4 regions of the Sinorhizobium sp. NFACC03 genome follow, and region 3 is predicted to be linked to each of the others. Evidence: predicted binding sites of a transcription regulator. Region 3 holds the regulator's gene; each other region holds the start of a gene.

The links. The regulator PhoB, encoded in region 3, activates phosphate uptake and scavenging genes when phosphate is short. The targets are predictions, from matches to a motif close to TGTCATNNANCTGTCAT.
Region 1: BLU35_RS09390 (DUF1045 domain-containing protein) is a predicted target of PhoB. The motif match lies at 2,299-2,315, and genes of this name have one in related genera.
Region 2: BLU35_RS10255 (LTA synthase family protein) is a predicted target of PhoB. The motif match lies at 2,886-2,902, and genes of this name have one in related genera.
Region 4: phnC (phosphonate ABC transporter ATP-binding protein) is a predicted target of PhoB. The motif match lies at 1,995-2,011, and genes of this name have one in related genera.

What each region holds. Positions count from the first base shown of each region.
Region 1 is NZ_FMXF01000004.1:214,785-218,805, reverse strand. It holds gene phnE (phosphonate ABC transporter, permease protein PhnE) at 1-745, shown strand, start outside; gene phnE (phosphonate ABC transporter, permease protein PhnE) at 755-2,272, shown strand; gene BLU35_RS09390 (DUF1045 domain-containing protein) at 2,400-3,107, shown strand; gene BLU35_RS09385 (alpha-D-ribose 1-methylphosphonate 5-triphosphate diphosphatase) at 3,109-4,021, shown strand, end outside.
Region 2 is NZ_FMXF01000005.1:110,998-115,018, forward strand. It holds gene BLU35_RS10245 (TadE/TadG family type IV pilus assembly protein) at 1-59, opposite strand, end outside; gene BLU35_RS10250 (DUF1003 domain-containing protein) at 245-793, opposite strand; gene BLU35_RS10255 (LTA synthase family protein) at 931-2,862, opposite strand; gene BLU35_RS10260 (NAD+ synthase) at 3,131-4,021, shown strand, end outside.
Region 3 is NZ_FMXF01000001.1:74,837-78,857, reverse strand. It holds gene BLU35_RS00375 (aspartate aminotransferase family protein) at 1-418, opposite strand, end outside; gene BLU35_RS00370 (GcrA family cell cycle regulator) at 840-1,361, shown strand; gene phoB (phosphate regulon transcriptional regulator PhoB) at 1,430-2,113, opposite strand; gene phoU (phosphate signaling complex protein PhoU) at 2,372-3,085, opposite strand; gene pstB (phosphate ABC transporter ATP-binding protein PstB) at 3,136-3,951, opposite strand; gene pstA (phosphate ABC transporter permease PstA) at 3,965-4,021, opposite strand, start outside.
Region 4 is NZ_FMXF01000004.1:219,090-223,110, reverse strand. It holds gene BLU35_RS09425 (NAD(P)/FAD-dependent oxidoreductase) at 1-113, opposite strand, end outside; gene BLU35_RS09420 (transporter substrate-binding domain-containing protein) at 187-1,014, opposite strand; gene BLU35_RS09415 (YciI family protein) at 1,435-1,812, shown strand; gene phnC (phosphonate ABC transporter ATP-binding protein) at 2,075-2,917, shown strand; gene phnD (phosphonate ABC transporter substrate-binding protein) at 3,004-3,909, shown strand.

The DNA of each region.
Region 1 (4,021 bases), on a different contig from region 3:
ACCGCGTGACGGGCTGGAAATCTTCCGTGCCATGTTCGACCTGCCCTCGCCCTATGACGACGGCAGCTTCAAATACAACTACCCGGACGGCCGGCTGTACCTGACCGACAGCTTCTATATCCCCGAATACGTGCACAAGATGCTGGAGACCGTGAACATCGCGATCTTCTCGACGATCATCGGCACGGCACTCGGTTTCGTGCTCTGCTTCTTCGCCGCGCGCAACCTGATGCCCAATCCGTGGATCCGCGGTACCGTTCGCCGGATCATGGAGATCCTGCGCGCCTTTCCGGAAGTGGTGATTGCCGGCTTCTTCCTTGCCATCCTCTCGCTCGGCCCCATTCCCGCGATCGCCGCGGTCTCGATCCACACGGTCGGTGCGCTCGGCAAGCTCTTCTACGAAGTGGTCGAAAACGCCGACATGAAACCGGATGAGGGCCTGCGTGCCGCGGGCGGCAACTGGATCGAGCGCGTCTGGTTCGGCATGGTGCCGCAGGTGCTGCCCAACTTCACCAGCTACTTCCTGCTGCGCCTCGAAATCAACGTGCGCGCCTCGACCATCATCGGCGCCGTTGGTGGCGGTGGCATCGGCGAGCTGCTGCGCCTTTCGATCGGCCAGGGCCACCAGGCGAAAACGCTTGCGATCGTCATCCTGCTGTTTGCGACCATTTTCGCCGTCGACCAGTTTTCCGCCTGGCTTCGCCGTCGCCTCGTTGGCGAACAGGCCTTCCAGCTTGCCCAGTAGGTGCGCGCTATGACCACGACCACACGACTGAGCCCGATGGAGATGGACGCGATCGCGGCCCGCCATCCCGAGCTCCTGAAATCCTCGACCTTCAAGCGTGTACGCACGGCAACGATCGCCGGCGGCATTGTCGTCTATCTCATCTTCAGCTGGTGGTTCTTCTCGATCGGTCAGGTGCTTGGCAACGCCAACTGGGGTATCGCCGGCACTTATCTCGCCGACTGGGTCTCCTACGAGGTGAGGCCCGAGATCCATATCGCCTCCGACCGGACAATGAGCCTCAACTATCAGCGCAATTCGCCGCTCGGGCCCAATCCCGATCCGGATTGGGTGGAACTCGACAAGGAGACGGTGACGCGCCGCGTGGAAATTCCGGCGTCGACGACGCAGGCGGCAAAGCCGAAGGCAAGCTCGTCCTTCAGCTTCATGACGCCCGGTTCAGCACTCGGCGGCACCACCACGGCCGAAGCTCAGAACCGCGTCGAAACCCGCACGGAAGAAGTCCTGACACGAGTCGTCGTGACCTATGACCGCTCAACCAGGATCGAGATCGACGACAGCCTGGTCAAGGCGACGCATGGCGGCGAGACCCTGGTGATGGCCGTCGATGGCGCCGACAGGGTGATGCCGCAGGGCACGCTGCCCACCTGGGCGACGCAGAAGCGTCCAGGCGAGAAGATCGTGCTTGCATTCGGCGCCACCGGCTGGGCGGAAGTCGAAGGCGACGAGGTCTCCGTCCGCAACCGCTTCTTCGGCTGGGCGAACTTCCTCTTCGACACCAACTCGCCCTTCTTCGGCAAGAGCTATGGCGAGGTCGCCTCGCTCATCATATCCGGCGAGCGCATCGATCCATCCCGCTCGAACCTCTCGCTTGCCTGGAACAACATCCTCTATAACGCCGAGTGGCAGCATCTGGATGTCTGGACGAAGCTGCTGCAGACCGTCGTCATGGCCTTCGTCGGCACACTCTTTGCATCGCTGATCGCCTTCCCGCTCTGCTTCCTCGCGGCCCGCAACATCACACCAAGCTTCATGACCAATCAGTTGGTCAAGCGCTTCTTCGACTTCCTGCGGTCGGTCGATATGTTCATCTGGGCGCTGTTTTTTACCCGCGCCTTCGGCCCCGGACCGCTTGCCGGTATCTCGGCGATCTTCTTCACCGACACCGGCACGCTCGGGAAGCTCTATTCAGAGGCGCTGGAAAACATCGACGACAAGCAGCGCGAAGGCGTCAAGTCGGTGGGTGCTGCGCCGCTTGCCGTACAGCGCTTCGGCGTGCTGCCGCAGGTGTTGCCGGTCTTTGCCAGCCAGGCGCTTTACTTCTGGGAATCGAACACCCGATCGGCGACGATCATCGGTGCTGTCGGCGCGGGCGGTATCGGTCTCAAGCTCTGGGAAGCAATGCGCACCAATTCCGATTGGGAAAATGTCGCCTATATGGTGCTTCTGATCTTGCTGGTTGTCTTTATTTTCGACAGCATCTCGAACGCGTGCCGTTCACGCCTGATGGGTCGCAGGGCACATTGACGACAGCCAAGCATTTGCGCCTCCACCATCATGATGTTGTCATGGAAATCGGCTAGCTGCGCATCGCATCCCGCAAACAATCGACCCGCCTCCCCGGCGGGCCGGTCGCTACAAGAAAGTGAAGACCGTGCGTTATGCAATCTACTTCGCGCCGCCGGCGGACGACCGGCTGTCGCAGACCGCGTCCCGTTGGCTTGGCCGTGACGCCTTTACCGGCCAAGATCTTGCTCTTCCGACGATCGCCGGGATCGACGAAGCGACGCAACGCACACTGACAGCAGACCCGCGACGCTACGGTTTTCACGGAACGCTGAAGGCTCCCTTCGAGCTTGCCGAGGGCCGCGACGAAGACGAACTCCTCAGCATCTTCGAATGCTTCGCCGCTGACCTCGATCCCTTCGAAATCCCTGAAATTGTCCTGCACCAGCTCGGTCCGTTCTTCGCCCTGGTACCGTCCGCTCTCTCTGCCGAACTGCAGGATCTGGCCGAAGATGCCGTTCACCGCTTCGACCCGTTCCGCGCGCCGCTGTCGGAGGCGGACTTCGCCCGGCGCAAGCCGGAGAGCCTCCCGGAACGCCAGAGGCGCTACCTGAGGGAATGGGGCTATCCCTATGTATTCGAAGAATTTCAGTTCCATCTGACTTTGACCGGTCCGGTGCCCACCGAAACCAGCGGCGTCATGCGATCGGCGCTCGAATCCACCTTTGCCGAACATATCGGCAAACCGCTTCACGTGACGTCAGTCGCGCTCTTCGTCGAACCGGAGCGCGGCGCCCCCTTTACTGTCCGCTCCCTGCTGCCGCTCGGCAGCGACACCCAACGAAAGATTGCATGAGATGAGCAAAGAACAGGTTTTGACCAACGCCCGCATCGTCCTCGAGGACAGTATCCTCGACGGCTCGGTGCAGATCCGCGACGGCAAGATTGCCGATATCTCCGGGGGGACGGTCGCCAGCGGCGAGGACTTCGAAGGCGACTACCTTATTCCCGGCCTCATCGAACTGCACACCGATCACCTCGAGGCCCACTATTCGCCGCGCCCGGGCGTGCGCTGGCTGAAGATCGCGGCGATCCAGGCGCATGACGCGCAGGTCGTCACCTCGGGTATCACCACTGTCTTCGACTGCCTTCGGCTCGGCTCCGACGAAGATGGCGGTTTCCAGAAGGGTGAGATGCGCAGCATGGCCGACGCCCTGGCGCAGGCCAAGGAAGAAGGTCGGCTGCGCGCCGACCACTTGATCCACCTGCGCTGCGAGGTCTCGACCTCCGACGTGCTCGATCACTACGAGGACTTCCGGAACGACCCACAGGTCAAGCTCGTCTCGCTGATGGACCACGCGCCCGGCCAGCGTCAGTTCCAGACGATGGACCAGTACACGCTCTACTACAAATCCAAGCGCGGCCTTTCCGACGCGGAGTTCGCCCGCTTCGTCGAGCGTCAGCAGGCGCTTTCGGCGAAATATGCCGGCCCGCATCGCACTGCGCTGGCTGAGGCCTGCGCCGCCCGCGGCATCACGATTGCCAGCCATGACGACGCGACCGTCGACCACGTCGAAGAATCGGTCGGCTTCGGCATCAAGCTTGCCGAATTCCCGACGAGCTTCGAAGCGGCGGAAGCCTCACACCGCGCGGGTTTGAGCGTTCTCATGGGTGCGCCGAACATCGTGCGCGGCAAGTCGCACTCCGGCAACATCGCCGCCCGAGACCTGGCGGAGCGTGGCGTTCTCGACGTGCTGTCGTCGGACTATG
Region 2 (4,021 bases), on a different contig from region 3:
GCGAATTCGATTGCAGCGGCGCCGTCTCGGCCGCCGAAAAGGCGCTTGAAGTTGGACATTGCAGCATCTCCGCGTACCCACGTTGCTGTATTTTTTTCGAATGTCCCTGCACCCATAAGATGGTCCTCAAATATTAATTTTTTCATACTCCAATAAGTTGCCGATGGCAGCGAAGCGGGGGTGTGGGCGCCCGCGCTACGGCGCGGCACCGCGGGATCTGATCCTGCGTGTCGTGGGTGTTCGGTCAGTCCTGCCCGGGTGCTGGACGGTAGTGCTCGAGCTGGCGGTTGAGCGTTGCGAGGTCGGCACGCAGTTCCGAAATCTCACGCAGCAACACGTCGTCGACCTTGTGATGCAGGGCGATCAGTTCGACTTCCGACTTGAGATTGACCTCGTAGTCCTTGGACGTTGCGAAGCGGTCGCGTTCGGCCTGACGGTTCTGCGACATCATGATGATTGGGGCCTGCAGTGCGGCAAGCATGGAAAGCACGAGGTTGAGAAAGATGTAGGGGTAGGGGTCGAACGCTCCGGTCACCAACAGCACCGAGTTCACGATGACCCAGCAGACGAGAAAACTGCAGAAGGTGACGATGAAGCTCCAGGAGCCGCCAACGCGGGCAATGTTGTCGGCGAGCCTGTCGCCTAAGGTTTGCTCGGCAGCGAAGGCCGCATTGGTATCGGTGGTCAGCGTGCGCCGCTCGCGGGCGTAGGCGAGGATGCGGCGCTCGATCTCGCCGAGTTCGCTGAGCGGCTTGCCGAAGAACTGGTGCGAGATGTTGTTGAAATGCGGCATGGCGATCTCCGGGGTTGACCGGAGAAAATCTAGAGCATTTCCAGCAAATGTGCGTGGCGGTTTTGCGTCGCGGAAAAATCTGGCCGACCGAGAGCATGAAGAGCCGGACCGGGTGTGGCCGGTCCGGCGCTCGTGGTTCAGTGGGTCTCGGCCGCGCTTGCGAAGAGGTCGGCGTGGGACTTGAAGAACCGGTCGGTCGAGAAGCGGTCTCCAAACATCATGTCGTGCTGCAGGAAGCGATAGTCACGCAAGAGAGCCGGCACCTTCGGCTGGCGCGACCACTCGGCGACTTCCTTGCCGTTCCTGCGGATCAGCATGTAGCGGTCGACGACCCGGTATTGGTCATGAACCTTGCCGAGGAACCCGGTGTAATAGGGGTGCTCGTAGCCGGACTGCTTGAGGATCTGGTAGGAGAGGAAGGCCGGGCTGATCGTGCCGACGTTCTTTCTCGGGCCTGTTTTGTTCGACCAGACGACGAGCGGCGTTTCGTGCTGCGCCTTCATCTGGTCCTTCGAGCCCTTGCGCTCCGCCGTGACGCCCTTCATGAAGCCGGTGCTGGTATAGACCGTGTTGAGCGGCGGCAGGTGGTCGCCGAACAGCACGATGATCGTTTCGCGATCGCGCTTCTTTGCCCAGTCCATCAGCTTCTTCAGGCTCTCGTCGGCTTCCTTGATGCCTTGAGCATAGGTTTCCAGCACCTGCCGGTCGCTTTCGGGCAGGTTGCCTTCGACCTTGATGGTGTTCTTGGCATAGCGGTTTGCCTCATAGGGGCCATGGCCCTGCAGTGTCACCGCAAAGAAGAAGAACGGATCGTCCATGGCGTCGGCCTGGCGGATGATCTCATGCGTCAGCGACTCGTCCGAGGCAAAGATGCCGCGCTTCTGCATCGGCGGCATGTTCTCTTCCGACTTGAAGGTGTCGAAACCGAAGGCCTTGTAGACGGCGGTACGGTTCCAGAACCAGCTCTGGAAGGGATGGATGGCGCGCGAGACATAGCCTTCGCCACGGAAGAAGGTAGCGAGCGACGGGATCGGGTTGCGGATGTACTGCTGGTACGGAATGCTGCCATAGGGCAGGAAGGCGTTGGAGAAGCCGGTCAGCGCCTCGAACTCGACATTGGCGGTCATGCCGCCGAATTCCGGCGAGAAGACGTTGCCCGACTGCATCTCGCGGATCGTCGGCATCGGATCGGGCGAGAGCTTGACGTTGGGCAGGCGGGTCGGATCCCAGAAGGATTCGCTCATCAGCACGATGACGTCGGGCTTGCCGCGGTGCGAGGTGCCAGCCGGAAGCGGCTTCACCGGAATGCGATCGATGGCGTCGGCCATGTAGCCAGCGGGCGCGCTGACATTGGCCATCGGCAGGTTGATGGCGAAGGCAAGCGCAAAGCCGTTGTGCTTATAGTTCTCGGTCTGGTCCCACATGATGGGGATGACCTTCAGGCGATCACGGATCCAGGAGAACTGGTTGTAATCCATGATGTGCCAGAAGGCGAAGAGCAGCGGCAGCGCAAAGGCCGCACGAGCGATGCGCTCGCGGCGCGTCAGCTTGGGGAAATTGCGCCAGGCGTAGCGCAGCAAGAGGCCGATGGCGGCAACGGCGGCGATGAGGCCGACGACGATGCCGACGGCGGTCCAGGGGCGGTCCTTCACCAGCACCGGCATCAATTCCATGATCTGGCGGCCGAACAGGAAATCGGTCGGATAAAGCGGATCGGACAGGAAGACCTGCTTCTGCTGGCAGACGACGGCGGGTATGATGGCGAGCGGCGCAATCACCACGGCCGACTTATGTTCGCGGCCGAAAATGCCGTCGACGGCCAGCAGCATCAGGAAGAATGCACCGACAGTCGTCAGCGCCGGGCGCGTCGGGTCGAGCATATAGGCGAGCGTATCGGCCATCGACTGGCGCACGATCAGCTCGACGGCGAAGACGAGAGCGGCTGCGACAAAAAGGGAGAACAATGCGCTGCGGGTGGCCGCAAGCGTCTTGGCGTGCCGTGCGGTGAAGCCGGGTCTATCGACATAGACGCGCGAACCTCTCGCGACAGCGGAATCGATACTAGCCAACATGTTCTCCAGTTTCATAAATGTGTCGTGTAACTGTCATACGCCCGTCATTTTGAACAGGGGATGAATGGTTTCTTAACGGGGTTTGGGAACAGCTTTTCGTGGCGTGAGGGCGCTGCAACGGCCCTTCATAAGAACCGGGAAAGACAGAATTTTTCGGTTTTTTTCGCGGAGCGGCGATTGCCTGTGGGTATTTTCCTGCGGATTGCGCTAAAGAACATTGCGAAAGTCAGACGCAATCGCTCAGAACAGACCGACAGGCCCGCTCATGACCGCTCACAAGATCGCCCCCTCGCTCCTGCGCATCGCAATCGCCCAGCTCAATCCGACGGTGGGCGACATCGCCGGAAACCTGGCCAAGGCGCGTGAGGCGCGTGCCGATGCGGCGCGCCAGGGCGCCGATCTCCTGCTTTTGACGGAGCTGTTCATTTCCGGCTATCCGCCCGAAGATCTCGTGCTGAAGCCGGCATTCCTGAAGGCCTGCCTCCAGGCGGTCGAGAAGCTCGCGAGCGACACGGCGGACGGCGGCCCGGGCGTCATCATCGGCTTCCCGCGCCAGGCCAAGACCGGCCGGCACAATTCGGTGGCCGTGCTTGACGATGGCAAGGTGATCGCGTTCCGCGACAAGGTCGATCTGCCGAACTATGGCGAGTTCGACGAGAAGCGCGTCTTCGACCAGGGCGAGATGCCGGGCCCGGTGAATTTCCGCGGCGTGCGCATCGGCATTCCGATCTGCGAGGACATCTGGGGCGATCTCGGCGTTTGCGAGACACTAGCGGAAAGCGGCGCGGAAATCCTGCTGTCGCCGAACGGTTCGCCCTATTTTCGTGGCAAGGTGGATGTGCGCCACCAGGTGGTCCTCAAGCAGGTGCTCGAGACCGGCCTGCCGATGATCTATGCCAACCAGCTCGGCGGCCAGGACGAACTGGTGTTCGACGGCGCAAGCTTCGCCTTCAACACCGACAAGTCTCTCGCCTTCCAGATGAGCCAGTTCGAAGAGGCGATTTCGATCGTCGAATGGAAGAAGGGCGAAAGCGGCTGGCATTGCGAAAGCGGGCTGCAGTCGCGCCTGCCGGAGCGCGAGGAGGCGGACTACCGCGCCTGCATGCTCGGCTTCCGTGACTATGTGAACAAAAACGGCTTCAAGAACGTCGTACTC
Region 3 (4,021 bases):
CGATCGTCGCGATCGTGCGGCCGTGGAAGGCGCCCTCGAAGGTGATGATGTGAAACTTCTCCGGCTGGCCTTTGGCGAAGTGGTAGCGCCGCGCCGTCTTGATCGCGCATTCCAGCGCTTCCGCACCGGAATTGGTGAAGAAGACCCGATCAGCAAAGGTTACGGCGGCCAGGCGGCGTCCAAGACTTTCCTGACCGGGAACCTCGTAAAGGTTGGAAAGGTGCCAAACCTTCTCGGCCTGCGCCTTCAGCGCCTCGACGAGATGCGGATGCGCATGGCCGAGCGAGTTCACGGCAACGCCGGCAGCGAAGTCGAGATAGCGCGAGCCGTCTTCGGCGATCAGCCAGACGCCCTCTCCTCGCTCGAAACGCAACGGCGCGCGCATGTAGGTATCGTAAAGCGGCGTGGTTGCAGTCATGCGAGGCTCTCCTTCACTCCAATCGGCATCGGTCCCGCTGCTTCATGCGGCCCGATAAAAATCAAAAATGCCGCCTTTCGGCGGCGCAGGCACTATTCCTATTTCGCACTGCAATGTCAACAAAACCAAGCCTTGCAGCGCGGTAACGAGATCCATTTCCCTGCGACGAAAAAATCGGCCGGAAGGGCTTGCAAAAATGCAACGCTGATCGAGCAAGTTGGGGAAAACTACGAATTCGATTCGGCGTGATTCCCCGGACTCTTGCCACGGAGTCCGGCGGTCAGTACGTTAACATTCAATTACTAGACGCATGCGGCGGACCTAGTCACCAAAAGAGTTATCGCGTTTGCAACCTCGAGATTCAACCGGGGTGCGGTGAGGGATTCTGCCATCCCCAACGCTGAGAACGGAGAGTGCAGAAATGAACTGGACTGACGAGCGGGTGGAGAAACTGAAGAAGCTTTGGTCCGAGGGCCTGAGCGCAAGCCAGATCGCGGCACAGCTCGGCGGCGTCAGCCGTAACGCTGTCATCGGCAAGGTTCATCGCCTGAGCCTTCCCGGCCGCGCCAAAGCCGGCGGCAGCACCACTGCGGCAGCCCGCCCGAAGCGGCCGACCTCGGCGCCGCGCGCTCCGAACTACGCCTCGCGCGTTTCGACCCGCACCGTTGCCCGTCCGTCCGGCGCCACCGTCCTCAAGGAAGAGATCGAAGTCGATCTCGTTGCCGAGCAGGATTTCAGCATCCAGACCGACGTGGTCGTGCCGATGTCGCGCCGCCTCGAGCTGACCCAGCTCACCGAACGCACCTGCAAGTGGCCGATCGGCGACCCGCTGAAGGAAGAGTTCCACTTCTGCGGCAACGATTCCCCGGAAGCTTCGCCCTATTGCAGCTTCCATGCGCGGCTTGCCTACCAGCCATCCGCCGAGCGCCGTCGGATGCGCTAAGGATCCGCACAGGACCAAAACGAAAGGGGCCGATCGGCCCCTTTTTCATTGACTTCTGTTTGCCCTTCTCAGCTTTCGAGCGAGTAGCCGGCGCCGCGCACGGTGCGGATGACATCAGGCATGGTCGAGAAGTTCAGCGCCTTGCGCAGGCGGCCGACATGCACGTCGACGGTCCGCTCGTCGACATAGATGTCGTGGCCCCAGACGCCGTCCAGCAACTGCGAGCGCGAGAAGACACGGCCCGGAGAGGACATCAGGAACTCCAGCAGGCGGAACTCCGTCGGCCCCAGGCGAACTTCGCGGCTGCGACGATGGACGCGATGGGTTTCCCGGTCGAGCTCGATGTCGCCGCAGCGCAGCAGCGTCGAGAGAACTTCGGGCTTCGCCCGGCGGAGCATCGCCTTGACGCGGGCCATCAGCTCCGGCGTGGAGAAGGGCTTGACCACATAGTCGTCGGCCCCGGTCGCGAGACCGCGAACGCGCTCGCTTTCCTCGCCGCGCGCCGTCAGCATGATGATCGGCAGCCGCTCCGTCTCCGGGCGCTGGCGCAACCTACGGCAAAGCTCGATGCCGGAGACGCCAGGCAACATCCAGTCGAGGATCAGAAGGTCGGGCAGGCGTTCCTGTAGCCGGATCTCCGCCTCGTCACCCCTGAGGATCGTATCGACGTCGAAGCCTTCAGCTTCCAGATTGTAACGCAGCAGGACGCTCAGCGCCTCTTCGTCTTCGACCACGGCGATTTTTGGCAACATCAGGTAACGTCTCCTTACCGCGAGCGCCGCGCGGGTCCAGCGGACCGGCCGGCACTCAGACACTCTAAATCTGGAGCATCCCCGCCATTTTCAAAGGCGGTGCGAAAAGCCGCATGCTTCAGATGCAGGAATTCGGGGCCGCGACCGAAGCCGCGACCGGATGATACTCATGGGCATGCATTGCGAACGGCGCGTTTGACGCCAGAGCGGGATGAGGAAAAGTGTATGCGGTTGTCCCCCGCATCCCGCTCAAACCTTCTAGTCGTTGACCGAGCCCAACGTCGACGTGTTGTCATCCTTCGGGCGCTCGCCCTCCGGCTGGGCACCCGTCGCCATGTAATAGATCGTCTCGGCGATGTTGGTCGCGTGGTCGCCGATACGCTCGATGTTCTTGGCACAGAACAGAAGATGCGTGCAGGGCGTGATGTTGCGCGGATCTTCCATCATGTAGGTGAGCAGCTCGCGGAACAGCGAGGTGTAGATCGCGTCGATCTCCTCGTCGCGTTCGCGAATGCTATTGGCCTTTTCCGGCGAACGCGAGGCATAGACGTCGAGCACTTCCTTGAGCTGCACCAGAGCGAGTTCGGCGAGATGCTCGAGACCGCGGGCGAGCTTGCGCGGGATGCCCGAACCGGCAACCGCGATCACGCGCTTGGCAGTGTTCTTGCCGAGGTCGCCGACACGCTCCAGGTCGGAGGCGATGCGGATCGACCCCATGATCTCGCGAAGGTCGGCGGCGACCGGCTGGCGCTTGGCGATCGTGACAATCGCCTTCTCGCCGATCTGGCGCTCGGCATCATCGAGAACGGTGTCGTCCGAGATTACCTTTTGCGCCAGCGCCAGGTCGGAATTGACTAGGGCGCGGACGGATTCGGCGACCATCTGCTCGGCGAGACCGCCCATTTCCGAGATGCGGCGCGTCAGGTACTTCAGTTCTTCGTCATAGGCGGACATGATATGCATGGACATGATCGTCGATCCTTACAGGCGCTTTCCAGTGACTGTTGCAGCCGTGATTGGCCTCAGCCGAAGCGGCCCATGATGTAATCCTGGGTGCGCTGGTCATCCGGATTGGTGAACATCTTGTCGGTGTCGTTCTCCTCGACGAGATTGCCGAGGTGGAACATGGCGGTGCGCTGCGACACGCGGGCGGCCTGCTGCATCGAGTGGGTCACGATGACGATCGTGAAGTTCGTGCGCAGTTCGTGGATGAGTTCCTCGACCTTGGCGGTCGCGATCGGGTCGAGTGCCGAGCAGGGCTCGTCCATCAGGATGACTTCCGGGCTGACGGCAACAGCGCGTGCGATGCAAAGGCGCTGCTGCTGACCACCGGAGAGGCCGGTGCCCGGCTCCTGCAGGCGGTCCTTCACCTCGTTCCACAAACCTGCCTTCTGCAGGCTGGTCTCGACCACATCGTCAAAGTCCGCCTTGGTGCGGGCAAGTCCGTGGATGCGCGGACCGTAGGCGACGTTGTCGTAGATCGACTTCGGGAACGGGTTCGGCTTCTGGAAGACCATGCCGACGCGGGCGCGCAGCTCGACCACGTCAATGGTCGGGTCGTAGATGTCGTCCTCATCGAGCGTGATCTTGCCGGTGACGCGGCAGTTCTCGATGGTGTCGTTCATGCGGTTCAGCGTGCGCAGGAAGGTCGACTTGCCGCAGCCCGACGGACCGATCAGCGCCGTTACCGTGTTCTCGCGGATGTTGAGGTTGACGTCGAAAAGCGCCCGCTTCTCGCCGTAGTAGACCGACACATCCTTGCCGATCATCTTGAAGGGAACCGTGTTCATTTTCTGATCCAAGGCTTTCTCGACCGCTGCTTCTGACATGATGTTCATAGTAATTACCTCACTACCAACGGCGCTCAAAGCGACGTCGCAACAGAATGGCGCCAAGGTTCATGACGAC
Region 4 (4,021 bases), on a different contig from region 3:
CCAGCAAGCCCACCGCCGACAACGACCGTGTCACATTCGATGGTTTCCGAAAGCACTGGTCTGACCTTCCGGTCGACCATCGTATTTTTGTAGTAGGTGTCGGGATAGGACATGTTCTCTCGCTCTGCGGACAGCGATTAAGGGTTGCGGGGCGGCACGAACTGCCGCCGCGCAGACTTGTCCAATTCACTCGGCGCTATAGTCCTTGCCGTACCATTTGGTGGTAAAGCTCGCGAGCGTGCCGTCCTTCTTCATCTCCGCGATGAGGTCGCCGATCTTCTTCGTCCACTCGGGGTCGGTCTTTTCTGCGATAACGACGAGCGGCTCCTTGAACGCGTACTCGCCGTCAAGGACCTTGAGCGGATAACCGTTCTTGATGGCGTTGAGCGCTGTCTGTTCCGGCGCGATGACCGCATCAAGGCGCACGCCATTGCCGAGGCGCAGGTCGTCGAAGGGGAGCATGGAATCGGCGAAGGTGCGGATCTCGCCCGGGTCCAGCTTGTATTCGATCGGCGGAAGCCCCGGCGCGTCGATTTCCAACTGCCGGCGAATGAAATCTTCCGATGTCGTGGCCGTTTCAACGCCGACGACCTTGCCGTTCAGGTCGGTGACAGACTTCGCCTCGCTATCCTTGTGCAGCACATAGACATAGGGGCTGTAGTAATAGATGCCGGCGAAGTCGATGACCTGGGCGCGCGCCTTGGTGGGGGTGACGGAGCCGACGCCGACGTCATAACGTCCTTGCCAGCGGCCGCCGGTCAAGGTCGCCCAGTCCGGCGTCTCGAAGCTGACCTCGACGCCAAGGCGCTTGCCGATCTCGCGGGAGACATCGATGTCAAAGCCGACCAGTTGGTTGCTGTCGTCGAGATAGCTCTGCGGCGGCCACCCGCTATTGGTGGCGACCACCATGGCCTTCTTGCTCATGACACGGTCGAGCGTCTCGCCTGCCTGCGCGGCGGTGGCAAGCGCCAGCGCGGCAGCGCCGACGGCGAGCTGTAGAACCAGTTTCCTCACGCATTCCTCCTGTTTGAACGTCAGCAATGGGTTCCCGTTATGTAAGATGTCTGACAACATAAGTTAGAAAAGATCGATAAAGACGAGTCAAGGGCGGAAGCGCATCCGCTCCATGAAACGAAGTGATGGGACCATGTGTCTTCGTGATGAATGAGCCAACGAAGCGCGCTCCGGCACAGAGGCGCCGTCATACCGGCAAGAGGCAGCAGGGTATCCCGTCTCCGACTTCGGACAAGTACAGGACAAAGCGGCAATTCGGCGCGCGAACTCAAAAGCGCAGTTCCCGGATCGACCCCGGGCCTATCGTGGGTCGCAGCATCCTGAGGCTGATTTAGAGAGTAGCGTTGAACCCATGAACCTCGCCACACCGATTGAAGCCATCGGCGAAACCTGACAGGAATACCTCCGGGAGGACGGTTCATGTATTATGCGATCTTGGCTTATCACACGGCAGGCGTGGTAGAATCCTGGAGTGAGGAGGAGGATGCGGCCTTGATGTCCGAGCTGCTCCAGGTTCATGATCGCTTCGTTCAGCAGAAATCATTCGGACCGGCCGCACGGCTCGGCCCCGTCGAAGGTGCGGTGACACTGAGGGGCAAGGGCGAAGGCATCGTCACAGACGGCCCTTTCGCGGAAACCAAGGAACAGCTTCTCGGCCTCTATGTCGTGGACTTCCCGACGATCGAGGCGGCCATCGCAGCGGCACGCGACCTGCGACGCAGCAATCCAACGGCGATCTACGAGATCCGACCGATCGCGCTCTATGTTCCGGGGGCAACCTTGGAGCCTGGACCGTAGAGCCAGGAATCGCCCGGCGTTACTGTGCTAGGACGCGATCAGGCGACCGCCCTCGATCCAGCCGAATCTCAAGCTGCAATCTTGCGGGAGGTGGCCAATCGGGCACCCGCCGGGGCGATGTCGTTCACTTTTGATTAACCCAGCCCGCGCGGGTGTGAACTGTAACAGAACTTACAACAAACTGACATTTCGCTTTCATGAAGCGCCGATATGGCAGGTGTCATACCGATGACCGGTCTCCCCGAAAGAGGACCTGCTAGAAATGTTTCAGTTGAAGAGTGTAACCCGCCAGTTCGGCAAGAAGACAGCCGTAAGTTCGGTTACCTTCGACATCCCGCAGGGTCAGATGGTCGGCGTGATTGGCCGCTCGGGCGCCGGCAAGTCGACGCTCTTGCGCATGATCAATCGCCTCGTCGACCTGTCTTCAGGCTCGATCGTCTATGACGGCGCGGAGGTTTCGTCGCTTCGCGGTGCTGCACTGCGCAACTGGCAGCGCGACTGCGCCATGATCTTTCAGCAGTTCAACCTGGTACCGCGCCTCGACGTGCTCACCAACGTTCTGCTCGGTCGCCTCAATCACCGCTCGACGGTGCTCAGCATCCTCAACATGTTCACCCGCGAAGAACGGATCATGGCGATCGGCGCGCTTGAGCGCCTCGGCATCGAACAGACCGCACTTCAGCCGGCAGGCACTCTCTCCGGCGGCCAGCAGCAGCGCGTGGCGATCGCCCGCGCGCTGATGCAGCAGCCGAAGGTTCTGCTCGCCGACGAGCCGATCGCCTCGCTCGACCCGCTGAACGCCAAAATCGTCATGGACGCACTGCGCGACATCAACGAACGCGACGGCATCACGGTCATCACCAATCTCCACACCCTCGATACCGCGCGCAACTATTGCGAACGCATCATCGGCATGGCGCATGGCCGCGTCGTCTTCGACGGCCAGCCCAAGGATCTGACGGCGGCAGCGGTTGCCGAGATCTACGGCGCCGACACGGGCATCGAGGAATCGATGACCTCCACCAGCATCAACATTCCGGCGGCCGAACCGCAGGAAGAAACGGCATCTGCCGGCCTCAAGCCGCTGGCACTGGCCGGCATCTGACGCCCGCCAGGATCGAAAGCCCGCGTCAAGGGCACCTCTTTGAAACCGAATAGGATCCGGCCAAGCCGGACACACGGGAGAACCTTATGCTCAAGAAAGCTCTTCTGGGCGCCGTCGCGCTCCTCGCCCTCGTCGGCCACGCTCAGGCTAAAGACCTCAAGGAATTCCGCATCGGCATTCTCGGCGGCGAAAACGAAGCCGACCGCCTGCGCAACTTCCAGTGCCTCGTCGACAAGCTGCCGGCTGCCATCGGCGTCGAGAAGGTCTCGCTGTTCCCGGCCGCCGACTATGACGGCGTTATCCAGGGCCTGCTCGGTGGCACGCTCGACTACGCCGAGCTCGGCGCTTCCGGCTATGCCAAGATCTACCTCGCCAAGGCTGACGCCGTCGAGCCGATCCTGACGACCGTTCAGACCGACGGTTCGACCGGCTACCACTCGATCATGGTTGCCCGCAAGGATTCCGGCATCACCAAGCTCGAAGACCTGAAGGGCAAGAAGCTCGGCTTCGCCGATCCGGACTCGACCTCGGGCTACCTCGTCCCGCTCGTCACCCTGCCGGAAGCGATCGGCGCGCCGGTCAAGGAATTCTTCGGTGAAACCGGCTTCGGCGGCGGTCACGAAAACCTCGTTCTCGAAGTTGTCAAGGGCACCTTCGATGCCGGCACGACCTTCGGCTCGGGCGTCGGCGAATTCAAGGACGGCTACACCTCGGGCAACCTGAAGAAGATGGTCGACAAGGGCATCCTCGACATGAACGATCTCGTAGAGCTCTGGAAGTCGCCGCTGATCCCGAACGGCCCGATCGTCGTGCGCACCTCGATGAACGACGACATGAAGGCGAAGTTCAAGCAGTTCATGGTCGACCTGCCGAAGACCGACGCTGCCTGCTTCTCCGCCATCCAGGGCGGTGATTTCACCGGCTACACCGAAGTCAACTCCGATTTCTACAAGCCGATCATCGACGCCCGCAAGGCAACGATCGGCGGCTGATAGACCGCATCTTCCGAGAACGCTGGCCGCCCAAACGGCCAGCGTTTCACTTTGAAGGGGTGCTCGACACCAGCCCTTCAACCATACCCTACCGCTTTGTTTTCACGCATTT